DNA from 3 places in the Streptomyces sp. NPDC057743 genome. Region 2 is predicted to be linked to each of the others. Evidence: predicted binding sites of a transcription regulator. Region 2 holds the regulator's gene; each other region holds the start of a gene.

Region 1 (9,457 bases), on a different contig from region 2:
CCTTCGGCTTCACCACCCTCTCCTGCTCCTCGACCGGCAACCTGGCCGGCGCGGTCGGCGCCGCGGCGCGCCGCGCGGGCCTGAAGTCCTGCGTCTTCATCCCGCACGACCTGGAGCCCGGCAAGGTCGTGATGGCCGCGGTCTACGGCGGTGACCTGGTCGCCATCGAGGGCAACTACGACGACGTCAACCGCTTCTGCTCCGAGCTCATCGGCGACCCGCTGGGCGAGGGTTGGGGCTTCGTCAACGTCAACCTCCGCCCGTACTACGGCGAGGGCTCCAAGACCCTGGCGTACGAGATCTGCGAGCAGTTGGGCTGGCAACTGCCGGACCAGTTGGTCATCCCGATCGCGTCCGGCTCCCAGCTCACCAAGATCGACAAGGGGTTGAAGGAGCTGATCGCCCTCGGCCTGGTCGAGGACAAGCCGTACAAGATCTTCGGCGCGCAGGCCGAGGGCTGCTCGCCGGTGTCGGTGGCCTTCAAGGCCGGGCACGAGGTCGTCCGGCCGCAGAAGCCGAACACCATCGCCAAGTCGCTGGCGATCGGCAACCCGGCCGACGGCCCGTACGTGCTGGACATCGCGCGCCGCACCGGCGGCGCCGTCGAGGACGTCACCGACCCCCAGATCGTGGAGGCCATCAAGCTGCTGGCCCGTACGGAGGGGATCTTCGCGGAGACCGCGGGCGGGGTGACCGTCGGCGTGACCAAGAAGCTGATCGAGAACGGTGTGTTGGACCCGTCGTTGACCACGGTGGTGCTGAACACCGGCGACGGGCTGAAGACCCTCGACGCCGTCGCCTCCGGGCCCACCGCCACCATCCGCCCGGACCTGGACGCGTTCCGCGCGGCCGGCCTGGCGGACTGAGCCGGCCCCGCCCCTCCCGCTCCCCCTCTTCCCGCAGCCCTGGAGGCAGCAACATGAGCGTCACCGTCCGCATCCCCACCATCCTGCGCACCTACACCGGCGGCAAGGCCGAGGTCCCGGCCGAGGGCGCGACCCTCTCCGAGGTGATCGCCGACCTGGAGAAGAACCACACCGGCATCGCGGCCCGGGTGCTCGACGACGCCGGCAAGCTCCGCCGCTTCGTGAACGTCTACGTCAACGACGACGACGTCCGCTTCGAGCAGGGCCTTGCGACCCCGACCCCGGAAGGCGCGGGCGTCTCGATCATTCCGGCGGTGGCTGGAGGTTCCGGGGCGCAGCCCCGTCCTGCCGGGGTGGTGGTCGGGCGACGGGCGGGCGGCTGCTGAGGCCCCTCGACCGCCCCGCGCGGAGCGCGCAGATCGGATTTGCGCCAACTCTGTCCGGGTGGTGTCCGGAAATTGCCCCGTCCGTGCCAAACGGACGGGGCAATTCCGTGTGGTGAAAGGGGATACCATTGGGGCGATCCCCCTCCGTTTATCTCCGCGTGCATGCCGAACGCATATGAGATCGCGGTGAGTTGTGCGCAAGTTGTGTGCGCGATTTGTCGGCTGTGTGCCTTATTCCCGGCCCGACTTGCTCTGGAATAACGGCATTTGAGCGCATACGGCCGTTTCTCTGACTCCAGAATTCTCGTCCGATTGACCTGTTGCGCTGGGCATCGGTCCAGATACATTCAGCGGCGGTCGACGCGTTCCGGCGCACACCCCACGGACCATTCCCAGGGGTGAGGTCTGACCCGGGTCCGCGGAGTGCGGTCCTGTGCAAGGGCCAGTAATAGGGGAGTTAGGCATGGCTCAGGGCACCGTCAAGTGGTTCAACGCGGAGAAGGGGTACGGCTTCATCGCGGTCGACGGTGGTGCGGATGTTTTCGTCCACTACAGCGCGATCCAGATGGACGGGTACCGCACCCTTGAGGAGGGTCAGCGGGTCGAGTTCGAGATCTCGCAGGGCCAGAAGGGGCCACAGGCGGACATGGTCCGGGTCACCGCCTGAGGCGGCGGCCGACTGCATCGTTGGAAAGAAGGCCCGCATCCCCGCGTACGGGGTTGCGGGCCTTCTGCTGTTCCCGGGCCCGGAGTTCGGGCCCGTACCGCCGTGCTACGCGGGCGCGCGGGGCGCGCGCACGGAGGCAGGGGTGGCAAGGGTGGTGCCGCGAGCCGGGTGGCCGCCGGTCAGGCGCCCGCGTCCACCCGTCGCCCGACCGTGATCCCCGGGGGAGACATCTCCGATGCCGCTTGCACTCGATGGGTGCGAGTGCTAATCATTGCGTTAGCACTCTCCTCGTGAGAGTGCTGAATGAGGACCGGGTCGGTGAGGCCCGCACGCCGGGTGGGGCAAGGAACCGCGCGGCATGTAGGCCGTCCGTCGCGGGCGCCAGCACGGTCCAGGAGCTTCCTCCCCCAAGCTCGGCTTGGTTCGAGTCGGGGGTACCCCCATCAGTCCGGAGGGACCACTTCACATGGCCAAGATCATCGCGTTCGACGAGGAGGCGCGGCGCGGCCTTGAGCGCGGTATGAACCAGCTCGCCGACGCCGTCAAGGTCACCCTCGGCCCCAAGGGCCGCAACGTCGTCCTTGAGAAGAAGTGGGGCGCCCCCACGATCACCAACGATGGTGTGTCCATCGCCAAGGAGATCGAGCTGGAGGACCCGTACGAGAAGATCGGCGCTGAGCTGGTCAAGGAGGTCGCGAAGAAGACGGACGACGTCGCCGGTGACGGCACGACGACCGCGACCGTCCTGGCCCAGGCGCTGGTCCGCGAGGGCCTGCGCAACGTCGCTGCCGGTGCCAACCCGATGGCCCTGAAGCGCGGCATCGAGAAGGCCGTCGAGGCCGTCTCCGGTGCGCTGCTCGACCAGGCCAAGGAGATCGAGACCAAGGAGCAGATCGCCTCCACCGCGTCCATCTCCGCCGCCGACCCGCAGATCGGCGAGCTGATCGCCGAGGCCATGGACAAGGTCGGCAAGGAAGGCGTCATCACCGTCGAGGAGTCCCAGACCTTCGGTCTGGAGCTGGAGCTCACCGAGGGTATGCGCTTCGACAAGGGCTACATCTCGGCGTACTTCGCGACCGACATGGAGCGCATGGAGGCGGCGCTTGAGGACCCGTACATCCTCATCGTCAACTCCAAGATCGGCAACGTGAAGGACCTGCTGCCTCTCCTGGAGAAGGTCATGCAGTCCGGCAAGCCGCTGCTGATCATCGCCGAGGACGTCGAGGGCGAGGCCCTGTCGACCCTGGTCGTCAACAAGATCCGCGGCACCTTCAAGTCCGTCGCCGTCAAGGCGCCCGGCTTCGGTGACCGCCGCAAGGCCATGCTCGGCGACATCGCCATCCTCACCGGTGGCACCGTCATCTCCGAGGAGGTCGGCCTCAAGCTGGAGAACGCCGGTCTCGACCTGCTCGGCCGCGCCCGCAAGGTCGTCATCACCAAGGACGAGACCACCATCGTCGACGGTGCCGGCGACAGCGAGCAGGTCCAGGGCCGGGTCAACCAGATCCGCGCCGAGATCGAGAACAGCGACTCGGACTACGACCGCGAGAAGCTCCAGGAGCGCCTCGCGAAGCTGGCCGGCGGCGTGGCCGTCATCAAGGCCGGCGCCGCGACCGAGGTCGAGCTCAAGGAGCGCAAGCACCGCATCGAGGACGCCGTTCGCAACGCGAAGGCGGCCGTCGAGGAGGGCATCGTCGCCGGTGGTGGCGTGGCCCTGCTGCAGGCTTCCTCGGTCTTCGAGAAGCTGGAGCTGGACGGCGACGAGGCCACCGGTGCCGCCGCCGTGAAGCTGGCCCTGGAGGCCCCGCTCAAGCAGATCTCCGTGAACGCCGGCCTTGAGGGTGGCGTCATCGTGGAGAAGGTGCGCAACCTGACCCCGGGTCACGGCCTGAACGCCGCGACCGGCGACTACGTCGACATGATCGCCGAGGGCATCATCGACCCGGCCAAGGTGACGCGCTCCGCGCTGCAGAACGCCGCCTCCATCGCGGCGCTCTTCCTCACCACCGAGGCCGTCATCGCCGACAAGCCGGAGAAGGCCGCCGCTGCCGGCGCGCCGGGCGGCATGCCGGGCGGTGACATGGACTTCTGATCAACCCCTGGTTGATCTCGTCCGTTCCGTTCGCCGGGGCGGCACCTCCTTCCCAAGGGGGTGCCGCCCCGGCGGCGTTGTATCCGGGGTCCTCGTCTTACGGGGCGCGGGACATGCGGCGAGGGCCTACGGCGGGCGCCCCTCCCACGCACTGACGGCGCGTCAAACGCGAGGACGGGCATGGCCGGATACCGCGTTCAGGGGATCGGTTCGGCCTGACGGGTGGCGGCTCGGCGCGCCTCCACCCGGCGCTCCTACGTGGAGGGCCATGCCGGGGAGACCCTTCGCACTAGGGCCCGTCCGATGGGTCAGGGGCGGTCCCGGCCATGACCCATCGGACAGGCCCCAGGCCCCCGACCCCACCCGGAACAGGACCCGCACGTGCCGAACGTCCCGAACCCCACGCGGACCGGCGACCGCACCGCCTACGAGCCCGTGGTCGCGCCCACCACCCACTACGCCGGCCGGGAGGCGACGGCGGCCGTGCTCTTCGGCGCCGCCGCCCTGCTCTACAACTGGTGGCTGCTGGAATTCCGACTCCCCACCGGCCTCGACCCCCGCCACTCCTACGTCAGCGAGCTCTACGCCGCCGACCAGCGGTTCCGGGTGCTCTTCGGCGCCCTGGAGAGCGGTTGCGCACTCCTCGTCATCGTGGGCGCCCTGCTCGCCCGCAGCACGCCCGCCGGGCACGGCCGTTGGGCCCGCGCGGGCTGGCTCGCACTGGTCGGCCTCGGGCTCTCCTCGCTGGCCGACGTGCTGCTCCCGATGGCCTGCGCCCCCTCGCTGGAGCCCGGCTGCGAGCCCGTCCACCCCTGGCACACCGCCACGAGCGCCTTCGCCCACTTCTTCCTCTTCGCCTCGATGGCGTGCCTGAGCCGTGCGGCCGCGGTGCAGCGGCCGCCGATGCCGTCGGTCCGTCGCTGGGGCCCGCGCGTCCTGGCCGTGGCGATGCCCGCCGCGATCCTCACCGTCGGCCCGCTCCTGGGGCACCCCGGTTGGCACGGCGTACCGCAGCGCGTCCACCTGGTGCTGGTGGGCGTGTGGTTCGCCCTGCTGGCCACGGAGTTGGGGCGCTCGGCGCGCCGGCGGCGGCGCTGGGCCGGCCACTGGGACGGCCGCTGGGAGCGGTACGTCGAAGGGCTCAGGCGCGCCTGCCGGAGCGAACCTCTGGGGCGGGTGGACGAACTCAGTGAGGGGGACGGCGCGCTTCCCGGGCCGGAGAGCCGCCCCCGTGGTGGGGAGGGTGTGCTTTCCGTGTGGGAGGGCGGTCCTCTTGGAGGCGACGGTGCGCTTCCTGGGCGGGAAGACGGTTGCCTTGGGCGCGAGGGTGAACTCCCTGGAGGAGAAGGGGGAATTGGCGCGGGAACTGAAGGGGGACATCGCGGGCGGGGGAGTGGGCCCGGGCCCCATGGCGAGGGGAGCGCTCCGCTTGGGGGCGAGGGTGTGCCTCTCAAGTCGGAGGGTGAACTTCCTGGAGGAGGCGAGCGCGGACCGGTTGGACGTGGGCGTGGACCTGGTGGGGAGGGAGTCGGTCCGGCGGGAGCCGGGGTGGAGGCGTCTGGTCCGGAGGGGGCGGGGTGAGAGGGGCCGGGTCGTAGGAGTTGGGACCGTCCGGAGGGGTGCGGTTGAGGGAGGTTGGGTCGGCTGCGCCGGGGCGCGGTGCCGGGGCAGCAGGGCGCTGGGCCGTGGGGGGTGGTGCTGAGGGGCTGGCTCTGCGGGGGCTGGTTCTGGTTCTGTGAGGGCGTCGGTTTGGGGTGAGGGGGGCGGGGCGGAGTGCGGTGGGTGAGGGGTTGGACGGTTATCCGGTGCCTTTGAGCGCCGTGGTTCGAGGGTCGGGGGTGGGGGGCCGCAGGGCGTCGTGGGTGGTGGTGTCGGGCCCCGGGGGTGTGGCCGGTTCGTTGGTGGGGGCGTTGGGGCTGTCGAGGATGCTGAGGTCATCGATGCCGTCGAGGTTGTCGTGGGTGTTGAGGTCGGTGCGCTGTTGCTTGCTGAGGCCGAAGAAGTAGGTGGCGATGAAGCCGACGGCGTAGCCGATGAGGAGGCCGAGGGCGTAGACGGCGAGTGTGGTGGTGAGCGGGTGGTTGCCCTTGACCAGCGGGAAGAGCGCCCAGCCGGAGGGGCCGATGGCGGTGGCGCCGACGGCGTCGCCGAGTTGGTTGAACAGGCCGATGAAGCCGCCGCCGAACGCGCCACCGAGGCAGGCGGTGATGAAGGGGCGGCCGAGGGGGAGCGAGACGCCGTAGATCAGGGGTTCGCCGACGCCGAGGAAGCCGGCGGGGAGGGCGGAGCGGATCGTGGTGCGCAGCGAGTGGTTGTGGCGGAGGCGGACGTAGAGGGCGAGGGCGGCGCCCACTTGGCCGGCGCCGGCCATGGCGAGGATCGGCAGCAGGGTCGTATAGCCCTGCTGCTGGATCAGGGTGGTGTGGATGGGGATGAGGGCCTGGTGGAGGCCCAGCATCACCAGGGGGAGGAAGAGGCCGCCGAGGAGGAAGCCGGCGATGGCGCCGCCGTGGGCGAGCAGCCAGGTGGCGGCGGTGCCGATGGCGGCGGAGACCTCGCCTGCGGCCCACATCAGGCCGAAGACGGTGACCAGGCCGGTGAGGAGGACGGTGAGGGTGGGGGTGAGGAGGACGTCCAGGGCCTCGGGGATGCGTCTGCGGAAGTGCTTCTCCAACTGGGCGGCGAGCAGGGCGGCGGCCAGGGCACCAAGGACGCCCCCTTGGCCGGGTGCCAACTGCTGGCCAAACGCGGTGACATGGGCGATGCCCGGGAAGACCGTGACGGCGGCGACGGCTCCTCCGAGGACGGGCGTGCCGCCGAACTCCTTCGCGGTGTGGTAGCCGACGAAGACCGCGATCAGGGACATGAAGCCGGAGGCGATGGCCGTCAGGGCCGGGACCAGGGCGGGCAGCCAACCGGCGTTGGTGAGCAGGCCGTTGAGGCCGGCGATGATGCCGCAGCCGATGAGGGCGGGGATGAGCGGCACGAAGATGTTGGCGATCCGGCGGAGGAACAGCTTCACCGGGGTGGCGTTGCGGGCCTTCTGCCGGGCCTTGAGGGCGGCGCCCCGGGCGGCTAGGTCGGCGGGGGTGGACCCGTTGGTTGCCTGGGATGTGGTGGGGGCGGGTGTGGTTGTGGATGTGGGCGTAGGGGCGGTTGTGGGGGCGTGGGCTGGAAGCTCGTTGAGGAGGCGGTCGAATTCGGGGGTGACATGGGCGACCGTGCCGGGGCCGAGCACGATTTGGTAGGTGTCGTCCTCCACGACACCCAGGACGGCGGGGAGCGCCTTGAGGGCGTCGTCCTGGACCAGGGAGCGGTCCCTGATGCCCAGGCGGAGGCGGGTCATGCAGTGGGCGACGGAGGTGACGTTGCCGGCGCCGCCTACGAGGGGGAGGAGCGCGGCAGCGGTGGCGCGATGCTTGTCTTCGGTCATGGGCGGTGCCTTGCTGTGCGATCAATGGGAGGGGAGGGGTGGTGGGTTGGCGGGTGAGGGGCTGGGCGTCAGTTGTGGTGGGGGTGGCCGGGGGCGGGGGTGCGCGAGGATTGGAGGGCGGTGCGGAGGTGGCCTCTGGAGGTGTCGAGGAGACGGGCGGCCTCGTGGCCGTCGACGCCGCCGAGCAGGACGAGGATGGCGTTCTTCACCTCGCCGCCGGTCTCGGTGAGGGCGGCCTCGATCTCCAGGTCGGAGGCCCCGGTGGCGAGCGCGATGATGCGGCGGGAGCGGGCCCGTAGTTTGTCGTTGGAGGCGCGGACGTCGACCATCAGGTTTCCGAAGGTCTTGCCCAGGCGGATCATGGTGATCGTCGAGATCATGTTGAGGACCAACTTCTGGGCGGTGCCCGCCTTGAGGCGGGTGGAGCCGGTGATCAGCTCGGGGCCGACGACGATCTCGATGCCGTGCTCGGCGGCCGCGGCCAGGGGGGAGTCGGCGTTGCAGGACAGGCCGATGGTCAGGGCGCCGATGGCGCGGGCGTGCTCGACGGCGCCGACGGCGTAGGGGGTGCGGCCGGAGGCGGAGATGCCGACGACGACGTCGCGGTCGGCCACGGCCAGGGCGGTCAGGTCGCCGGCGGCCAACTCCTTGCTGTCCTCGGCGCCTTCGACGGCGGTGACCATGGCGGAGGGGCCGCCCGCGATCAGGCCGAGGACCTCGGAGGGCTCGGTGTTGAAGGTGGGCGGGCATTCGCTGGCGTCCAGGACGCCGAGGCGGCCCGCCGTACCGGCACCGGCGTAGATCAGGCGGCCGCCGCGGGCCATACGGGCGGCGGTGGCGTCGATGGCGGCGGCGATCTCCGGGAGGCGTTCGGCGACGGCGGCGGGGACGGTGGCGTCCTCGTCGTTCATCAGGCGGGCGATGTCGAGGGTCGGGCGGCGGTCGATGTCGGAGAGTTCGGGGCGGAACGCCTCGGTGGTGAGGGACTCCAACTGGGTGCGGAGCGCTGTGTAGTTGGGGTCGGTGGGCGGCATGGGGGCTCCTTGGGGGCGGGGTGGGGTGGGACGGTGGGTGGTGGGTGGTGGCGCGGCTGACGTGGGTGGGTGTTCTTTGCTCTTTCCGGTCGTTGGTGGGTGCGCATCTGCCTGTCGGTGGGGGCGTATCTATCTGTCGGTGGGGCGCATCTGCCCGGTGGTGGGTGCGCCGTGCTGTCGGTTGGCTCGCCGCGGGGAGGGGCGCGGTGCCCATGCGTGCCGCCCCGGCGGTATGCATGCCCACGGCGCGGGGCCGGTCCGGTCAGTGGCGAGGGTTGTGGCGGTGGGCCAGGGCCTCGTATGACGCGGAGAGGGCGGGGGCTGCCGTTTCGTAGGTGCGCTGGGCGACGCCTATGAACAGGCAGTCGACGACGAGGAGTTGACTGGTGCGGGAGGACATGGCCGCGGGGCGCAGCTCGCTCTCGCGGGCCGTGGACGTCGTCAGGATGTGGTCGGCGTAGGCGGCGATCTCGCCGTCCGGGCGGCCGGTGATGGCGATCGTCGTCGCGCCGTGCTCGAAGGCGACCCGCAGCGGCTCTATGACGTCCGTCGTGCGGCCGGAGTGGGTGATCGCGATGGCCACGTCGCGCGCCCGCATCTGCACGGCGTTGGTGACGGCGAGATGCGGGTCGGAGTGGGCGTGCGCGATCAGGCCGATACGCAGCAGCTTTTGGGCCAGGTCCTGGGCGACGAGGTTGGAGGCCCCTATTCCGTAGACGTCGATCCGGCGGGCGGAGGCGAGGGCGGCGACGGCCGCCTCCAACTGCGTCACGTCCAGCGCGGTGGCGGTGTCGGCGAGGCACTGCCGCTCCTCCTGCGCCAACTTGGCGACGACGTCGATCAGGGAATCGTCGACCGCTATATCGGCCGTCACGGCGGGCGCGCTGCCGGTCGCCTGCTGCGCGGCGAGGGCGGCCAGGGCCAGGCGGAGGTCGCGGTAGCCCGGGTAGCCGAGGAGGCGGGAGGTGCGGACGACGGT
Region 2 (9,457 bases):
GTGGGCGCCCCTAGGGGGCGGCCCTAAGGGATGGGCCCCCTAGGGGGCGGGCGGCCGTGGGGCGGGCGGCCCGGAGGGGACGGTCGAACGGGTCCCGTAGGGGACGCGAGGGCCCCCTGTGGGGCCACAACCGGGCGGGTGGGGGAGGTATTCCGGGCCCCGAACCGGAACCCTTCGGCATGACGGACAATGGACCCCATGCCTTCCGCACTGCCAGATGGTGAGCCGATGCCCGAGGACGGGGCGCTGCCCCGCCATGCGCTGACCGGCGCCGCCGAGCGCCCCCTCGGCTTCTATCTGCACGTGCCGTACTGCGCCACCCGCTGCGGCTACTGCGACTTCAACACCTACACCGCGAGCGAACTGCGCGGCCGCGGCGGCGCCCTGGCCTCCCGCGACAACTACGCCGACACCCTCGTCGAGGAGGTCCGGCTGGCCCGCAAGGTACTGGGCGACGACCCCCGTCCCGTACAGACGGTCTTCGTCGGCGGCGGCACCCCGACCCTGCTGCCCGCCGCCGACCTCGGCCGGATGCTGGCCGCGCTGCGCGACGAGTTCGGCCTGGCGCCCGACGCCGAGATCACCACCGAGGCCAATCCGGAGTCCGTCGATCCGCGCTACCTCGCCGAGCTGCGCGCCGGCGGCTTCAACCGCGTCTCCTTCGGCATGCAGAGCGCCCGCCAGCACGTCCTGAAGATCCTCGACCGCACGCACACCCCGGGCCGCCCCGAAGCCTGCGTCGCCGAGGCCCGCGCGGCCGGCTTCGCGCACGTCAACCTCGACCTGATCTACGGCACCCCAGGGGAGTCCGACGACGACTGGCGCGCCTCCCTGGACGCCGCCACCGCCGCCGGCCCCGACCACATCTCCGCCTACGCCCTGATCGTCGAGGAGGGCACCCAACTCGCCCGCCGGATCCGCCGCGGCGAGGTCCCGATGACCGACGACGACGTGCACGCCGACCGCTACCTGATCGCCGAGGAGCGCCTGACCGCCGCCGGCTTCTCCTGGTACGAGGTCTCCAACTGGGCCACCACCGAGGCCGCCCGCTGCCGCCACAACGAGCTGTACTGGACCGGCGCCGACTGGTGGGGCGCCGGGCCCGGCGCGCACAGCCACGTCGGCGGCGTCCGCTGGTGGAACGTCAAGCACCCCGCCGCCTACGCCCAGGCCCTCGCCGAGGGCCGCTCACCGGGCGCCGGCCGCGAGGTGCTGGCCGACGAGGACCGCCGCGTCGAGCGGATCCTCCTGGAGCTCCGGCTCGCCGCCGGCTGCCCGCTGGATCTCCTCGCCCCCGCGGGCGCCCGCGCCGCCGCCCGCGCGCTGGCCGACGGCCTCCTGGCGCCCGGCCCGTACGAGGCCGGGCGGGCGGTGCTGACGCTCCGCGGCCGACTCCTGGCGGACGCGGTCGTCCGCGACCTGGTGGACTGACGCCCCGGGCGCCCCGGGCGCTCGCGCACTCCTTGCCGCGTCGCCGTGTCCCCCAACACCCCCAAGGCGCCGGGGACTTCACCACACCACGCTCGGGGCGTCGGCGCCCCGATGATCAGTGCGTCAACGGGCGGGACGACCGGCCCGATGCCGAGTCGATCTCGTCGTGGGCCTTGGTCAGCAGCTGCATCGCCAGGTCGTTGAGGGCCCTGGCCCCGGCGACCTCCTCGCCGACCCGGGGCTGGTTCCCGTCGGCGGGGTGGCGGCTGGCATAACCATGGGACCGCACCTCGGTCCCGTCCGGCAGCCGTACCAGCGCGGCGGCCCGGGTGCGGTGGATGTCCTCCTCGAATTCCATCTCGACATGCCATCCGACAGCGGTCTTCAACATGGCGGTCACCTCCGGAATCGCTGTTACCAGAGTGCGCTCACCACCGCGCCCGTGCACGACGGTGCAACGGGCGGTGCCCTGTACCCCGTAGGCCCGTCGGCCACCGCCCACCGCCGTCACCGGAGCCCCGCCGCTCAGAGAGCCTTCCGCCCCGTCACGCGCCCTCCGGCGCCGTCACGAAGTCGATCAGCTCCTCCACCCGACCCAGCAGCGCCGGCTCCAGGTCCTTGTACGACCGCACCCGGGACAGGATCCGCTGCCAGGCCGCGCCGGTGTTCTCCGGCCAGCCCAGCGCCCGGCACACCCCGGTCTTCCAGTCCTGGCCCCGGGGGACCTGCGGCCAGCCGGCGATGCCCACCGAGGACGGCTTCACCGCCTGCCACACGTCGATGTACGGGTGGCCGACGACCAGCACGTTCCCGTCCGTCACCGACGCCGCGATCCGGGACTCCTTGGAGCCGGGGACGAGGTGGTCCACCAGGACGCCGAGGCGGGCGTCCGGGCCGGGGGAGAACGCCTCCACGATGGCCGGAAGGTCGTCGATGCCCTCCAGGTACTCCACGACGACGCCCTCGATCCGTAGGTCGTCGCCCCAGACGCGCTCCACCAACTCGGCGTCGTGCCGGCCCTCCACGTAGATGCGGCCGGCGCGGGCGACCCGGGCGCGGGCCCCGGGGACCGCGAGCGAACCGGAGGCGGTGCGCGCCGGCCCGCTCGCCGCCGGGCGGGCCGGCGGCCGGACGAGGGTGACGGTCTTGCCCTCCAGGAGGAAGCCGCGCGGCGCCATCGGGAACACCCGCTGCTTGCCGAAGCGGTCCTCCAGGGTCACCGTCGTGCCCTCGGCGGTCTTCTCGCACCGGATGACCGCGCCGCAGTAGCCCGTGGCCACCTCCTCCACGACCAGCCCGGGATCGGCCGGCACCTCGGGCACCGGCTTCGGCTTCTTCCAGGGGGGAGTGAGGTCGGGGCTGTAGTGCCTGCTGTGCATGGGGTTGGTTCCCTACGGGTCGGGGGTCGGACAGTCGGTGGGTTGGGTGGCGAGCGGTGCCACGGGCGCTGGGGTGGGCGAGCGTCGGGAGGGGGGCGGGGCAACGGCCTTCGGGTCAGGGCGAGTTGGCGGTGCCGAAGCGGGCCGCCAGGGCGTCCCGTTGCGCGCGGACGAAGGCCGCGTCCACCACCGCGCCGTGCCCCGGCACGTACCGGGCGTGCTCGCCGCCCAGGGCCAGCAGCCGGTCGAGCGCGGCGGGCCACCGCCGGGGCAGCGCGTCCGGGCCCGCCTGGGGTTCGCCGGACTCCTCCACCAGATCGCCGCAGAAGACGACGTCCCGTTCGCCGGGCCGGCCGGGTACCAGGACGGCCAGGTCGTGGGCGGTGTGACCGGGGCCGACGTCGACCAGCAGCACCTCCCGCCCCCCGAGGTCGAGGGTCGTTCGGCCGTCCACCTGGTGGCGCGGGACGACCAGGTGGTCCGCGGCCTCGGCGGCGGCCTTCGGGTCCACGCCGTGCCGGACCGCGTCCTGCCGCAGCGCCTCCCCGCCGCCCCGGAGCAGCCCGGCCACCCCGGCCGCGCCGTACACCTCGACGCCGGCGAAGGCCGCGGTGCCCAGTACGTGGTCGAAGTGCGGGTGGGTGAGCGCGACATGCGTCACATCGCGGCCCAGCACCCCGCGGATCGTGCGGCGCAGCTCTGCCCCGGCGGCGAGGGTCGCACCGGTGTCGACGAGCAACACCCCGTCGGCGCCGGCGATCACGCCGACCGTCTCGTCCCAGCCGGGCATCCGGCGCCGGACGACCCCGGCGCCGAGCCGCTCCCAGCCGGCCTCTTCCCAAGTGGTGCGCATGGCAGGACGCTAGCGCCCCCGCGATAGCGTTGCCCTGCACCCGGTGGAAACCCGGCGGAATGCCGGCGGGCACGAGTATCTCGTGGGGCGCGCCGCGGTGCGCCCCCGGCGCGGGCCCGGGGCGCCAACAAGGCGTCGTATAAGGGATTTCCAGGGGATCGCTCGGGGAACTCTCCGGGACGGCCCGGGGTCGGACCAGACGGTGGTGGGTAAGCCCTCAGTGCGCCCGCCCTTGCTGTATCCGCTCCGCCCGGCCGTACACTGGCTGCGGGTCTGGCACTCGGACCAGGTGAGTGCCAGTAAGAGACGACCGGCGGGACGGCCGACTGGAGGTGGCGAAATGCTCAGTGAACGCAGGCTTGAGGTGCTGCGCGCCATCGTCCAGGACTACGTCGGGACCGAGGAGCCGGTCGGCTCCAAGGCCCTCACCGAGCGCCACAAGCTGGGCGTCTCCCCGGCCACCGTCCGCAACGACATGGCGGCCCTGGAGGACGAGGGCTTCATCGCCCAGCCACACACCAGCGCCGGCCGGATCCCGACCGACAAGGGCTACCGCCTCTTCGTCGACAAGATGGCCGGCATCAAGCCGCTGTCCGTCCCCGAGCGGCGGGCGATCCAGAATTTCCTGGACGGCGCCGTCGACCTCGACGACGTGGTCGGCCGCACCGTGCGGCTGTTGGCGCAGCTCACCCGACAGGTCGCGGTGGTGCAGTACCCGTCCCTGACGCGGTCCACCGTCCGGCACGTCGAGCTGCTGGCGCTGGCCCCGGCCCGGCTGATGCTGGTGCTGATCACCGACACCGGCCGCGTCGAGCAGCGGCTCATCGACTGCCAGACGCCGTTCGGCGAGACGTCCCTGGCGGACCTGCGCGCCCGGCTCAACAGCCGGATCGTCGGCCGCCGTTTCACCGACGTCCCGCAGCTGGTGCAGGATCTCCCGGAATCCTTCGAACAGGACGACCGGGCCACGGTTTCGACAGTACTGTCGGTGTTGCTGGAGACTTTGGTGGAGGAGACCGAAGAGCGGTTGATGATCGGCGGCACCGCCAATCTGACGCGCTTCGGGCATGATTTCCCCCTGACCATCCGGCCGGTGCTGGAAGCCCTTGAGGAGCACGTGGTGTTGCTCAAGCTGCTCGGGGAGGCAGGCGACTCGGGCATGACCGTACGCATCGGGCATGAGAATGCTCACGAGGGTCTGACGTCCACCTCGGTCGTCACCGTCGGATACGGTTTGGGCGACGAGGCCGTCGCGAAAATGGGCGTGGTCGGACCGACCCGCATGGACTACCCCGGAACGATGGGAGCGGTACGCGCAGTGGCACGTTACGTCGGACAGATCCTCGCGGAGTCGTAAGTGGCCACGGATTACTACTCGGTCCTCGGCATCAGCCGTGACGCCTCGCAGGACCAGATCAAGAAGGCTTTCCGGCGGCTGGCGCGAGAGCTCCACCCGGATGTGAACCCGGATCCCAAGACCCAGGAGCGGTTCAAGGAGATCAACGCCGCCTACGAGGTCCTGTCGGACCCGCAGAAGAAGCAGGTCTACGACCTCGGCGGCGACCCCCTCTCGCAGGCCGGCGGCGCCGGCGGTGCGGGCGGCTTCGGCGCCGGCTTCGGCAACTTCTCCGACATCATGGACGCGTTCTTCGGCACGGCCTCGCAGCGTGGCCCGCGCTCGCGGACCCGCCGCGGCCAGGACGCGATGATCCGCCTCGACATCGAGCTGAGCGAGGCCGCGTTCGGCACCACCAAGGACATCCAGGTCGACACCGCCGTCGTCTGCACCACGTGCAGCGGCGAGGGCGCGGCGCCGGGCACCTCGGCGCAGACCTGCGACATGTGCCGCGGCCGCGGCGAGGTCTCGCAGGTCACCCGGTCCTTCCTGGGCCAGGTCATGACGTCCCGGCCCTGCCCCCAGTGCCAGGGCTTCGGCACGGTCGTCCCGACCCCGTGCCCGGAGTGCGCGGGCGACGGCCGGATCCGCTCCCGCCGCACCCTCACGGTCAAGATCCCGGCCGGTGTCGACAACGGCACCCGGATCCAGTTGGCCGGCGAGGGCGAGGTCGGCCCCGGCGGCGGCCCCGCCGGCGACCTCTACGTCGAGATCCACGAGCTGCCGCACCCGGTGTTCCAGCGCCGCGGCGACGATCTGCACTGCACGGTCACCATCCCGATGACCGCGGCGGCGCTGGGCACCAAGTGCCCGTTGGAGACGCTCGACGGCATGGAGGAGGTCGACGTCCGGCCCGGCACCCAGTCCGGCCAGTCGATCCCGCTGCACGGCCGCGGCGTGACCCACCTGCGCGGCAACGGCCGTGGTGATCTGATCGTCCACGTCGAGGTGCAGACCCCGAGCAAGCTGGAGCCCGAGCAGGAGGAACTGCTGCGCCGGCTGGCCAAGCTGCGCGGCGAGGAGCGCCCGCAGGGGCAGTTCCAGCCCGGGCAGCAGGGGCTGTTCTCGCGGTTGAAGGATGCGTTCAACGGGCGGTAGACGCACCAAACGGGGCGGCGGTCAGCGGGTTTCCCGCGGCCGTCGCCCCGGTTCTGGGCGGGGCCCGGGGCGTGACACGATGTGGGCATGCCCACCGCGCTCACCGATCTCTGCCGCCACCCCATCGTGCAGGCCCCGATGGCGGGTGGTGGCTCCGGACCCGCGTTGGCCGCCGCCGTCTGCGAGGCCGGCGGCCTCGGCTTCCTGGCGGCCGGCTACAAGACCGCCGACGGCATGTACCAGGAGATCAAGCAGCTGCGCGGGCTGACCGGCCGGCCCTTCGGCGTCAACCTCTTCATGCCGCAACCCCCGTTGGCCGACGCCTCCGCCGTCGAGGTCTACCGCGAGCAACTCGCCGGCGAGGCCACCTGGTACGAGACCGAGCTCGGCGATGCGGACGGCTCCGCCGACGACGGCTACGAGGCCAAGCTGGCGATCCTGAGGGACGACCCGGTGCCGGTGGTCTCCTTCACCTTCGGCTGCCCCTCGCGGGCGGTCCTCGACGCGTTCGCCAAGGTCGGTACGTACACCATCGTCACCGTCACCACGGCTGCCGAGGCGCAGGCCGCGCAGTGGTCGGGCGCCGACGCGGTGTGCGTGCAGGGCGTGGAGGCGGGCGGCCACCAGGGCACCCACCGGGACGACCCGCACGCCGACGGCACCGGCGCCGGGCTGGGGTTGCTGGCGCTGCTGGCACAGGTGCGGGAGACCGTGCAGATCCCGGTGATCGCCGCCGGCGGGCTGATGCGCGGCGCCCAGATCGCCGCGGTGCTGGCCGCCGGCGCCACGATGGCGCAGCTCGGCACCGCCTTCCTGATCACCCCCGAGTCCGGCGCCCACCCGCTGCACAAGCAGGCGCTGATCAACCCCCTGTTCACGCATACCGAGTTGACCCGGGCGTTCTCCGGGCGCCCGGCCCGCGGACTGGTGAACCGTTTCCTTCGCGAGCACGGCCCGTACGCCCCGGCCGCCTACCCGGCCGTGCACTACCTCACCTCCCCGGTCCGCAAGGCCGCCGCCAAGGCGGGCGACGCCCAGGGGATGAACCTCTGGGCGGGGCAGGGCCATCGGCTGGCGCGGGAGCTACCCGCCGGGCAGTTGGTGGAGGTCCTGGTGGCCGAACTCGACGCCGCCCGCGCCGCGTTGGCCAACGGCCGCCCGGCCGGCGCCGGTTACGGCACGGGTGGCTCCGCCGGTTTTGGCGCGGAGGGCTCCGCCGGTTTCGGCACGAGTGGAGGTGCGGCATGACGGCGCCCGTTTTCCTCGTCGAGGTCGATGCGCTCGCCGGTGTACGGGCCGGCGGCACGCTCACCCTGGACGGCCCCGAGGGCCGGCACGCGGTGTCGGTGCGGCGGCTCCGGGTCGGCGAGGAGATCGTCCTGACGGACGGCGCCGGCACCGGCGCCGAGGGCACCGTCGCCGCCGTCGAGGGCAAGGACCGGCTCACCGTCGCCGTCACCGCGCTGCGTACCGAGGAGCCGCCGGCGCCCACCCTCACCGTCGTGCAGGCGCTGCCCAAGGGCGACCGCGGTGAGTTGGCCGTGGAGACCATGACGGAGACCGGGGTGGACGCCATCGTGCCGTGGCCCGCGGCCCGTTGCGTCACCCAGTGGAAGGGCGAACGGGCCGCCAAGTCGCTCGCCAAGTGGCGGGCCAGCGCGCGAGAGGCCGGCAAGCAGTCCCGCCGGCTGACGTTCCCGCAGGTCGCCGACCCGCTGTCGACCAAGAAGGTCGCCGAGCTGCTCGCCGACGCCGACTTCGCCGCCGTGCTCCACGAGGAGGGCAGCAGCCCGCTCGCCACCGCCGAACTCCCCACGGCGGGCTCGATCGTGCTCGTCGTCGGCCCCGAAGGCGGCGTCTCGCCGGAGGAGTTGGCGCTCTTCGCGGAGGCGGGGGCGAAGCCGTATCGGTTGGGGGCGAGTGTGTTGCGGACGTCTACGGCCGGGACGGCGGCGGTGGCGTTGTTGTTGGGGCGTACGGGGCGCTGGGGCTAGGTTCTGCCCACGTTGTCGGCTTTCCCGCCGTGGGCCTGCGGCCGGCCGTGCCCCACGTTGTTGGCTTTCCCGCCGTGGGGGTGCTGTTTGCGCCTGCGGCGCAAGGGCTGTTGGGTGCGGTGACGGGCCTCCGGGGCGGGTGTGCGGGACTGCTTCGCTTTACGTCCCGCACACCCGCCCCTCCGGCCCGTCCCCTCCCGTTGTGGGGTGGGGAATGGGGCGGTGGGGGGCGGCCGTTGTGGTGCTCTGGAGGTCAACGTCCGGGCTGGGGGGGGGTGGTGTTGGTCAGGAGAGGAGTTCGGCGGTCAGGGTGATGTTCTTGACGCCTGCCAGGGCCTGGCTGACGGGGCAGTTCTGCTTGGCGTCCTGGGCTGCGGACTGGAAGTCGGGGGCGGAGAGGCCGGGGACGCGGGCCTTGACGGTGAGGGCGATCGCGGTGATGCCCTCGCCGGGCTGGAAGGTGACGTCGGCCTGGGTGTCGAGGCTTTCGACGGTGTGGCCCTTGCCGGCCAGGCCGTGCGAGAGGGCCATGGAGTAGCAGGAGGAGTGGGCGGCGGCGATCAGTTCCTCGGGGCTGGTGACGCCGTTGGGCTGTTCCGCGCGGGCGGGCCAGTTCACGTCGTAGGTGCCGACCTTGGAGGACTCCAGGGCCACGGTGCCCTTGCCCTGGAGGAGGTTGCCTTCCCAGTGGGTCTTGGCGGTGCGCGTGGTTGCCATGGTGCATAACTCCCGTTTGTGGGGCCAATGCGGTCTGAGGGGTCAGCTTAGGGTCAGACCGGTCGCGATCCGCGGGATCGACTCCGGGGCCTCCTGGACCGGCCCGCGGGGCCGCGCGGGGTGATCGGCTAGCATCCGGAGGGCGTACGCACGGTGCGTACGGCGCACGCCGCGCGACCCGGGAGGAGCCCACCGGTGGCGGGAAATCCGCAGGCCGACTGCCTGTTCTGCAAGATCGTGGCGAGGGAGGTGCCGGCGACGATCGTCCGGGAGACCGAGACCACCGTCGCCTTCCGCGACATCAACCCCCAGGCGCCCACGCACGTTCTGGTGATCCCCAAGGTGCACTACCCGGACGCGGCGTCGCTCGCCGGCGCCGAACCCGAGGTGATCGCCGACATACTGCGCGAGTCCCGCGAGGTCGCCGCCGCGGACCAGATCGAGGAGACCGGCTACCGGGTCGTCTTCAACACCGGCTCCGGCGCCGGCCAGACCGTCTTCCACGCGCACCTGCACGTCCTCGGGGGCCGCGGCCTCCAGTGGCCCCCCGGATAACGAGCCATGTCGGTACGCGAACTGGTCGTCCTCG
Region 3 (9,457 bases), on a different contig from region 2:
TTCTTGGCGCTCGGGCCGGTGGCCGCGGGCGTCGAGCCGTCGACCGCCGCGCTGAAGCCGATGACCACGCCGTTCACGGCGGCGAACCGCACCACGTGCTCGATCGCCACCCCGTCCGAGCCGGTCACGCTCACCGACCGTGAGGTGACCGGGTACGTCCCCGGCGTCGGGCTCACCGCGCTCGGCGCGACCGCGAACGTCCGCTGCGCGGTGCCGTCCGCGCCGACCAGCCAGACCCGCTTGGCGCCCAGCGCGTAGACCACGCGCTTGCCGGTGCCGGACTGTTCCGGAACGGGGGCCGGGGCCGGGGGCTTGTCCTTCTTGTCGTGCTGGTCGTCGGCGGCCGGCTTGTGGGCGGTGGCCTTCGCGTCGCCCCGTACCGGAGCGAGCGGGCCGGACGCGGCGGCGGACGCCTGGTAGCCGAGCAGGCCGATCACGACCAGGGCGGCCGCGGTGAGACCGGTGACGATCGTGCTGCTCTTAGCGGGCACCGCGGTGCCACCTTTCCGTACGCTGCCGCCCGTGAACGGGCAGGCTGTGGGCTTGGGCTGACTGGGCTGGCTGGGGATCGACGGTAGCACCGGATGGGGCACCGCCGGCCGCGCCGTAGTCTTTAAGGCGTGCTGCTGCTAGCTCTTGACACCGCCACCCCCGCCGTCACCGTCGCGCTCCACGATGGCTCCCGCACCCTCGCCGCCGCCGGCGAGGTGGACGCCCGCCGGCACGGCGAACTGCTGTTGCCCGCCGTCGACCGGGTGCTGGCCGAGGCCGGGCACAAGCTGGCCGAGGTCACCGACATCGTGGTCGGCGTGGGCCCCGGCCCGTACACCGGGCTGCGGGTGGGGCTGGCGACCGCCACCACCTTCGGGGCGGCGCTGGACATTCCCGTCCACGGCCTGTGCTCGCTGGACGGCATCGCCCACGCCTCGGGCCTGACCGGACCGTTCATCGTGGCCACCGACGCCCGCCGCAAGGAGGTCTACTGGGCCCGCTACGGGGATGCGCGGACCCGGCTGACCGACCCCGCCGTCGACCGCCCCGCCGACATCGCCGAGCAGGTCGCCGGCGTCCCGGCCGTCGGCGCCGGCGCGCTGCTCTACGACACCGTCTTCACCGGCGTCCACCGGGACGGCCCCGCGCACCAGTCCGCCGCCGCGCTCGCCGAACTGGCCGCCGCCAAGCTGGCCGCCGGCGAGGAACTGTTGCCGCCGCGGCCGCTGTACCTGCGCCGCCCCGACGCCCAGGTGCCCGCCAACTACAAGGTGGTCACCCCGAAGTGAGCGGTCCCGCGGACGCGACCGTGACCGCATCCCCCGCCGTACTGCGGGAGATGCGGTGGTGGGACCTGCCCGGCGTGCTGGCGCTGGAGCGCGACCTGTTCCCCGAGGACGCCTGGTCGCCGGGGATGTTCTGGTCCGAACTCGCCCACGCCCGCGGCCCGTTGGCCACCCGCCGCTATCTCGTCGCCGAACTGGAGGCGCCGCCGCGCAGCGGTGCCGTTGAGGGGCGGTGGTCGGGCGAGGGGCAGGCCGAGAGTCGGATCGTCGGCTACGGCGGGCTGGCCGCGATCGACGGCACCGGCGACGTCCAGACCATCGCCACCGCCCGCGACCAGTGGGGCACCGGCCTCGGCGGCCGGCTGCTGACCGCGCTGCTGGGCGCCGCCACCGCCTTCGAGTGCCATGAGGTGCTGCTGGAGGTGCGGGTCGACAACGCCCGCGCCCAGCGCCTCTACGAGCGCTTCGGCTTCGAGCCGATCGGTTTCCGCCGCGGCTACTACCAGCCCGGCAACGTCGACGCACTGGTGATGCGCCGCCCCTCCCAGACCTCCTCCGAAGCACCCTCCGTACAAGGAACGTGAACATGGCTGACTCTCGCGGCGGACCGCTCGTCCTCGGCATCGAGACCTCCTGTGACGAGACCGGCGTCGGCATCGTCCGCGGTCACACCCTGCTCGCCGACGCGGTCGCCTCCAGCGTCGACGAGCACGCCCGCTTCGGCGGCGTGGTGCCCGAGGTGGCCTCCCGCGCGCACCTGGAGGCGATGGTTCCCACCATCCAGCGCGCCCTGAAGGAGGCCGGGGTGGCCGCCTCCGACCTGGACGGCATCGCGGTCACCGCGGGCCCCGGCCTGGCCGGCGCGCTGCTGGTGGGCGTCTCGGCCGCCAAGGCGTACGCCTACGCGCTGGGCAAGCCGCTCTACGGCGTCAACCACCTCGCCTCGCACATCTGCGTCGACCAGCTCGAACACGGCCCGCTGCCGGAGCCGACGATGGCGCTGCTGGTCAGCGGCGGCCACTCCTCGCTGCTGCTGGCCCCGGACATCACCTCCGACGTCCGCCCGCTCGGCTCGACCATCGACGACGCGGCAGGCGAGGCGTTCGACAAGGTGGCGCGGGTGCTCCACCTCGGCTTCCCGGGCGGCCCGGTCATCGACCGCTACGCGCGCGAGGGCGACCCGGAGGCGATCCGCTTCCCGCGCGGGCTGACCGGCCCCCGCGACCCCGCCTACGACTTCTCCTTCTCCGGCCTGAAGACCGCGGTGGCCCGTTGGATCGAGGCCAAGCGGGCGGCCGGGGAGGAGGTCCCGGTGGCGGACGTCTCGGCGTCGTTCCAGGAGGCGGTCGTCGACGTGCTGACCCGTAAGGCGGTGCGGGCCTGCAAGGACAACGGCGTGGACCACCTGATGATCGGTGGTGGGGTGGCGGCCAACTCCCGGCTGCGGGCGATGGCCGAGCGGCGCTGCGAGGACGCCGGCATCCAACTGCGGGTGCCGCGGCCCAAGTTGTGCACCGACAACGGGGCGATGGTCGCGGCCCTGGGCGCCGAGATGGTGGCCCGCAACCGCCCGGCCTCCGCCTGGGAGCTCTCCGCGGACTCCTCGCTGCCGGTCACCGAGACCCACGTCCCGGCCCCGGGCGGCCACGAGCACGGTCACGGCCATCGTCACGAGCACGGTCACAGCCATGACCATGACCACGACCACTTCCACGAGTTGAGCAAGGACAACCTGTACTCGTAGGCGTCCGCCGGCCGTTGGGGCCTTGGCGCGGCCCGTATTCTGGTGGCCTGGGCGTGGGGGAAGCGCCCAGGTCACAGACGGGGAAGCGGGGGCGCGCAGTGAACTGGTGGTATCTCTTCATGCTGGCCGGACCGGCGATCTACGCCGGGTCCGCGGCGACCAGCACGGTCCGCAGGGCGCTGAAGACGCGCCACCAGCGCAAGTTGGACCTCATCGAGGCCCGGCGGGAGGACCGGCTGGCCCTGGGGGCCGCGGACCAGTCGCCGGCCCCGGTGTGCGGCTGCGAGCACCACCTCGCCAAGCACGACAAGCAGGGCCGCTGCCACGAGACGGTCCAGACCGCCGTCGCCTGGGACGCCGAGAAGAAGCCCCTCCGTTACGAGGCCCGGCAGTGCAGCTGTCAGCAGTACGTCGGTCCGCAGCCGCTCTCCCAGGTCTACGCCGAGGAGCTGACCGACCTGGCCTGAGCGGCCGTCAGGCCGGTGCGGCGCCCTCGGCCGCCGGGTGCCCCAGCAGCATGGTGGGCGCCCCCGCGACGCGGGTGAGGAAGACCGTGCAGGAGTGCGGCCCGGCCAACTTGAGCTTCCGGCGCAGCTCCTCGGGCTCCACCGCGGACCCGCGCTTCTTGATCACCGCGACGCCCACCCCGCGCTCCCGCAGCAGCGCCTTCAGCTTCTTGACGTTGAACGGCAGTACGTCGGTGACCGCGTAGGCGGTCGCGTACGGCGTCGGCACCAGCCGGTCCGCGGTCACATAGGCGATCGTCGGGTCGATCAGCCGGCCGGCTACCTGCTCGGCGACGTCCGCGACCAGGTGGGCGCGGATGACCGCGCCGTCCGGCTCGTAGAGCCAGTCGCCGACGGTCCCAACAGGGGGGCGACGCGAAGCGTCTCCGGCTGGGGTGGTGGTCGGGCGACGGGTGGGCGGGTCGGGCAGGCCGGCGCCGACCAGGGAGTCCCCGGCGGGCAGCAGGGTGGCGCGGCGGGCGCCGCCGCGGCCGGTGCCGAACCACAGGACGGCCTCCTTCACGTCCCCCGCGTCGGAGATCCACTCCGTCTCGGCATCCTCAGGCAGCGCCTCGTGCGGCACCCCGGGCGCGATCTTCAACGCCGCGAACGGCGCCGTGCGGGCCGCCCCGATCGCCCAGGACAGCGGCGGCGAGTACGCCTCGGGGTCGAAGACCCGGCCCCCGCGGGCCTTGGTGCGCCGCGCCGGGTCCACGAACACCGCGTCGTACCCGGCGGTGTCGACCTCGGTGACGTCCGCGCACCGCACCTCGATCCGGTCCGCCAGGCCCAGCGCCTCGGCGTTGGCCCGGGCCGCCGCGCAGGCCAGCGGGTCGCGGTCCACGGCCAACACCCGGACCCCGGCCCGGGCCAGCGCCAGCGCGTCGCCGCCGATCCCGCAGCACAGGTCCGCCAGGGTCCGCACGCCCAGCGCGGCGAGCCGGGCGGCGCGGTGGGCGGCCACCGGGGCGCGGGTGGACTGCTCGACCCCGCCCGGCGTGAAGTACATCCGCGCGGCGTCCGCGCCGAACTTCGCGGCCGCCCGCTGCCGCAGCCGGGCCTGCCCGAGCGCGGCCGAGACCAGCTCGGCGGGGTGGTCGCGGCGGAGCCGGGTGGCGGTGGTCAGCTCGTCCGCCGGGTCGTAGTCCCGCAGGGCGGCCAGGAGTTGCTGGCCCTCGGGGGCGAGCAGCGCGGAGAAGGTGTCGAGGTCGGTCATCGGCACCATTGTGGGCCACGCGCGAGTGCCGGCCCGCGGATGGTCCGCGGGCCGGCACTCGTGTGTGGCCGTGGCGTCGTCAGGCGCCGGATTCGTTCCCGGTGATCCGCGGCACCCGTTGGGTGGCGTCCGCGTCCGGTCGCTCCGGGGCCGGGCGGACCGGCTCCCGGCGCCGTTGGGCGCTGTCGCTGACCCGTAGCAGCACCGCCACCATCACCCAGTTCGCGACCAGTGACGAACCGCCCTTGGCGAGGAACGGCAGGGCCTTACCGGTCAGCGGGATCAGCCCGGTGACGCCGCCGGTGACGACGAAGACCTGGAGCAGCAGCGCACCGGCGAGGCCGACGGCCAGCAGCTTGCCGAACGGGTCGCGGGCGGTCAGGCCCACCCGCAGGCCGCGCTGGGCCAGCAGGCCGTAGAGCAGCAGCACGGCCATCACCCCGGCCAGGCCCAGCTCCTCGCCGACGGTGGTGAGGATGAAGTCGCTGTTGCCGGCGAAGCCGATCAGCTCGGGGTGGCCCTGGCCCAGCCCGGTGCCGCCGATGCCGCCGCTGCCGAAGCTGAACAGCGCCTGGGCGGCCTGGTCGGAGATCAGCCCCGGCGGCCGCTTGTTCTCCGGCAGGAAGATGTCCATCGGGTGCAGCCAGGCCATCACGCGGCCCTTGACGTGCGGTTCGGTCGAGCCGACGACGGCGGCGCCGACCACGGCCATCAGCAGACCGCAGACCACCCAACTGGTGCGCTCGGTGGCCATGTAGAGCATGATCACGAAGACGCCGAAGAAGATCAGCGAGGTGCCCAGGTCGCGCTCGAAGACCAGCACCAGCAGGCTGATCACCCAGATCGTGAAGATCGGCCCGAGCTGCCGGCCCGGCGGCAGCTGCATGCCCATCACCCGGCGCCCGGACAGCGCCAACGCATCGCGATTGACGGTCAGATACCCCGCGAAGAACACCACGATCATGATCTTCACGAACTCGCCGGGCTGCATCGACAGCGGCCCGAGCATGATCCAGCGCTTGGCGCCGAACTGGTCCGCGCCGAAGAACGCCGGCGCCATCAACAGCACCAGCGCGACGGCCATCGTCAGATAGATGTAGCGCTGCAGAAGCCGGTGGTCGCGCAGCACCATCAGGATCACGATGCAGACCGCGACCCCGATGACCGTCCACACCAGCTGCCCGGTCGCCGCCTGCGCGATCTTCAGCCGGGGCTTTTCCGCGTAGGTGATGTCCAGCCGGTGCAGCAGCACCAGCCCGATCCCGGTCAGCATCGTCGCCAACGGCAGGATCAGGGGGTCGGCGCGCGGCGCGAACCGGCGGACGACCAGGTGCGGCACCAGCGCGATGAAGAACATGCTCACCGCGAAGCCGGCCAGCCCGCCGGGAATCTGCCCCTTCATGGACAACTCGGTGTAGGCGTAGCCGAAGACGGTGATGAGCACCACAAAGCCCAGCAGCCAGGCCTCGGTCCGCCGACGGTTCGGGGCCTGGGCCAGCGCGGCGAACGTCATGGTGCGTTCGGCGTCGCTCTCCGGTCCCCCGGAATCCCGGGGAGCGCTGGTCAGTCCACGCACGGTTCCTCCGCCATCGATGGGTCAGGGCCGCAGGGCGGCCGGGTCACGGCCCGGTGTCAGCGGTCCCGGGGACAAGACGGGGCAGCCGCGGGCCTGGTTGCGGCCGAGCGGGTAGGTGTGTCCGACTCCACGCCCGGCCGACCGGCAGCAGACACGGTACGCGTCTCCGCCGCGCTGGCACTCCGCTTGACCGAGTGCTAACGGCGTCATAGTCTCAGCGTTGGCACTCCCCGACGGAGAGTGCCAACACAGCGACGGGCAGGTCCGGCACCCGCGACGACGGATCCACCTGGTCGCCACCTCAGACAGTTAACCCCGTGAGATCTCCGAAGGGGGAGGTCGGATCGTGACGACCGCCAGCTCCAAGGTTGCCATCAAGCCGCTTGAGGACCGCATCGTGGTCCAGCCGCTCGACGCCGAGCAGACCACGGCCTCGGGCCTGGTCATTCCGGACACCGCGAAGGAGAAGCCCCAGGAGGGCGTCGTCCTGGCGATTGGTCCGGGTCGCTTCGAGGACGGCAAGCGCGTCGAGCTCGACGTCCAGGTCGGCGACGTCGTGCTCTACAGCAAGTACGGCGGCACCGAGGTGAAGTACAGCGGCGAGGAGTACCTCGTCCTCTCGGCGCGCGACGTGCTCGCGATCGTCGAGAAGTAAGTCACCCGGAATTGCCCTGATCTGCGCCCCTGGTTCCCGCGTTCTCACCGACCGGGGCAGGGGCGCAGTTCGTTTTCGCGAGAGCGGTCACGGCGGCGAGGCCGACGATCGCAACGAGAGGACTTGAAGCACCCATGGCGAAGATCCTGAAGTTCGACGAGGACGCCCGTCGCGCCCTTGAGCGCGGCGTCAACAAGCTGGCCGACACGGTCAAGGTCACCATCGGTCCCAAGGGCCGCAACGTCGTGATCGACAAGAAGTTCGGCGCCCCGACCATCACCAACGACGGCGTCACCATCGCCCGCGAGGTCGAGGTCGAGGACGCGTACGAGAACCTCGGCGCCCAGCTCGTCAAGGAGGTGGCGACCAAGACCAACGACATCGCGGGTGACGGCACCACCACCGCCACCGTCCTGGCCCAGGCGCTGGTCCGCGAGGGTCTGCGCAACGTCGCCGCGGGTGCCTCTCCGGCCGCCCTGAAGAAGGGCATCGACGCCGCCGTCAAGGCCGTCTCCGACGACCTGCTGGCGACCGCCCGCCCGATCGACGACAAGTCCGACATCGCCGCCGTGGCCGCGCTGTCCGCCCAGGACGCCCAGGTCGGCGAGCTCATCGCCGAGGCGATGGACAAGGTCGGCAAGGACGGCGTGATCACCGTCGAGGAGTCCAACACCTTCGGTCTGGAGCTGGACTTCACCGAGGGCATGGCCTTCGACAAGGGCTACCTCTCGCCCTACATGGTCAGCGACCAGGAGCGCATGGAGGCCGTCCTCGACGACCCCTACATCCTGATCCACCAGGGCAAGATCTCCTCCATCCAGGACCTGCTGCCGCTGCTGGAGAAGGTCATCCAGGCCGGCGCCTCCAAGCCGCTGCTGATCATCGCCGAGGACGTCGAGGGCGAGGCCCTCTCCACCCTCGTCGTCAACAAGATCCGCGGCACCTTCAACGCGGTGGCCGTCAAGGCCCCCGGCTTCGGTGACCGCCGCAAGGCGATGCTCGGCGACATGGCCACCCTCACCGGTGCCACCGTCGTGGCCGAAGAGGTCGGCCTCAAGCTCGACCAGGTCGGCCTGGAGGTGCTCGGCACCGCCCGCCGCGTGACCGTCACCAAGGACGACACCACCATCGTCGACGGCGGCGGCAACAGCGACGACGTCCAGGGTCGCGTCGCCCAGATCAAGGCCGAGATCGAGGCCACCGACTCCGACTGGGACCGCGAGAAGCTCCAGGAGCGCCTCGCCAAGCTGGCCGGCGGCGTCTGCGTGATCCGCGTCGGCGCGGCCACCGAGGTCGAGCTCAAGGAGAAGAAGCACCGCCTGGAGGACGCCATCTCCGCGACCCGCGCCGCGGTCGAGGAGGGCATCGTCTCCGGTGGTGGCTCCGCCCTCGTCCACGCCGTCAAGGTCCTGGACGGCAACCTCGGCAAGGAGGGCGACGAGGCCACCGGTGTCGCCGTGGTCCGCCGCGCCGCCGTCGAGCCGCTGCGCTGGATCGCCGAGAACGCCGGCCTTGAGGGCTACGTGATCACCGCCAAGGTGGCCGAGCTCGACAAGGGCAACGGCTTCAACGCCGCCACCGGCGAGTACGGCGACCTGGTCAAGGCCGGCGTCATCGACCCGGTCAAGGTCACCCGCTCCGCCCTGGAGAACGCCGCCTCCATCGCCTCCCTGCTGCTCACGACCGAGACCCTGGTCGTCGAGAAGAAGGAAGAGGAAGAGGCCCCGGCCGCCGGCCACGGTCACGGCCACGCGCACTGACACCCCGCGCACACCCGCCGGCCGCGCCCGCGCCGGCACCACGAGGCCCGGCCCCCACTCACCGGGGGCCGGGCCTCGGCCATTGGCGGGTGAGCCGGCGCGGGCAACGGTGCGCCCTGCGAGGCCCGTTACGGATCCCGCGACTCGTAGCGCCCCGTAACGACCCGTCAGGCGGAACGGTCCAGCTCCTCCCGCCGCACCGGGGTCGCGAACGGCAGCCCCTTCCCGTACCGCTCCAGCTCGTCCAGGGCGTGGTCGGCCATCCGGTGCAGCTCGGTGCCGAGCGAACCGGCGATGTGCGGGGTGAGCAGCACGTTCGGCAACGCGTACAACGGCGAGTCGGCGGGCGGCAGTTCGGGCTCGGTGACGTCCAGCACCGCGGCGAGCCGTCCGCTGGAGACCTCCGCCACCAGGGCCGCCTCGTCGATCAGCGAGCCGCGCGAGGTATTGACCAGCGTCGCCCCGTCGGGCATCAGGGCCAACTCGCGCGCGCCGATCAGGTGCCGGGTCGCGGGCACCTCCGGGGCGTGCACGCTCACCACGTCACTCCCCGCGCACAACTCCGCCAACGAGACGCGCCGCACGCCCAACCGCCCCGCCTCCGCGTCGTCCACATACGGGTCGAACAACACCACCCGCAGCGCGAACGGGCGCAGCAACTCGATGACCCGGCGGCCTATGCGGGAGGCGCCGACGATGCCGACGGTGCGGCCGTGGTTGCCG

Evidence for each region. Region 2 encodes HrcA, which represses chaperone genes, less so after heat shock. Its sites were predicted from a motif close to TTNGCACTCNGNNNNNCNGAGTGCNAA; they were not measured.
Region 1: a site for HrcA is predicted at 2,196-2,222, ahead of groL (chaperonin GroEL). Genes of this name have one in related genera too.
Region 3: a site for HrcA is predicted at 6,494-6,520, ahead of groES (co-chaperone GroES). Genes of this name have one in related genera too.

Annotation. Positions count from the first base shown of each region.
Region 1 covers NZ_JBHVJX010000008.1:108,771-118,227, reverse strand. The annotation lists gene thrC (threonine synthase) at 1-866, shown strand, start outside; gene ACFVFQ_RS11580 (MoaD/ThiS family protein) at 920-1,252, shown strand; gene ACFVFQ_RS11575 (cold-shock protein) at 1,716-1,919, shown strand; gene groL (chaperonin GroEL) at 2,386-4,011, shown strand; gene ACFVFQ_RS11565 (DUF998 domain-containing protein) at 4,393-5,592, shown strand; gene ACFVFQ_RS11560 (PTS transporter subunit EIIC) at 5,810-7,444, opposite strand; gene murQ (N-acetylmuramic acid 6-phosphate etherase) at 7,513-8,478, opposite strand; gene ACFVFQ_RS11550 (MurR/RpiR family transcriptional regulator) at 8,741-9,457, opposite strand, start outside.
Region 2 covers NZ_JBHVJX010000024.1:104,341-113,797, forward strand. The annotation lists gene ACFVFQ_RS26180 (SpoIIE family protein phosphatase) at 1-14, shown strand, start outside; gene hemW (radical SAM family heme chaperone HemW) at 199-1,431, shown strand; gene ACFVFQ_RS26190 (DUF1876 domain-containing protein) at 1,547-1,822, opposite strand; gene ACFVFQ_RS26195 (DUF3097 domain-containing protein) at 1,977-2,810, opposite strand; gene ACFVFQ_RS26200 (MBL fold metallo-hydrolase) at 2,926-3,663, opposite strand; gene hrcA (heat-inducible transcriptional repressor HrcA) at 4,004-5,020, shown strand; gene dnaJ (molecular chaperone DnaJ) at 5,021-6,157, shown strand; gene ACFVFQ_RS26215 (nitronate monooxygenase) at 6,245-7,405, shown strand; gene ACFVFQ_RS26220 (16S rRNA (uracil(1498)-N(3))-methyltransferase) at 7,402-8,151, shown strand; gene ACFVFQ_RS26225 (OsmC family protein) at 8,437-8,868, opposite strand; gene ACFVFQ_RS26230 (histidine triad nucleotide-binding protein) at 9,064-9,423, shown strand; gene ACFVFQ_RS26235 (ribonuclease Z) at 9,430-9,457, shown strand, end outside.
Region 3 covers NZ_JBHVJX010000006.1:198,624-208,080, forward strand. The annotation lists gene ACFVFQ_RS09315 (hypothetical protein) at 1-491, opposite strand, end outside; gene tsaB (tRNA (adenosine(37)-N6)-threonylcarbamoyltransferase complex dimerization subunit type 1 TsaB) at 621-1,280, shown strand; gene ACFVFQ_RS09325 (GNAT family N-acetyltransferase) at 1,331-1,861, shown strand; gene tsaD (tRNA (adenosine(37)-N6)-threonylcarbamoyltransferase complex transferase subunit TsaD) at 1,864-3,021, shown strand; gene ACFVFQ_RS09335 (hypothetical protein) at 3,141-3,488, shown strand; gene ACFVFQ_RS09340 (methyltransferase domain-containing protein) at 3,496-4,743, opposite strand; gene ACFVFQ_RS09345 (FtsW/RodA/SpoVE family cell cycle protein) at 4,823-6,256, opposite strand; gene groES (co-chaperone GroES) at 6,666-6,974, shown strand; gene groL (chaperonin GroEL) at 7,109-8,734, shown strand; gene ACFVFQ_RS09360 (hydroxyacid dehydrogenase) at 8,902-9,457, opposite strand, start outside.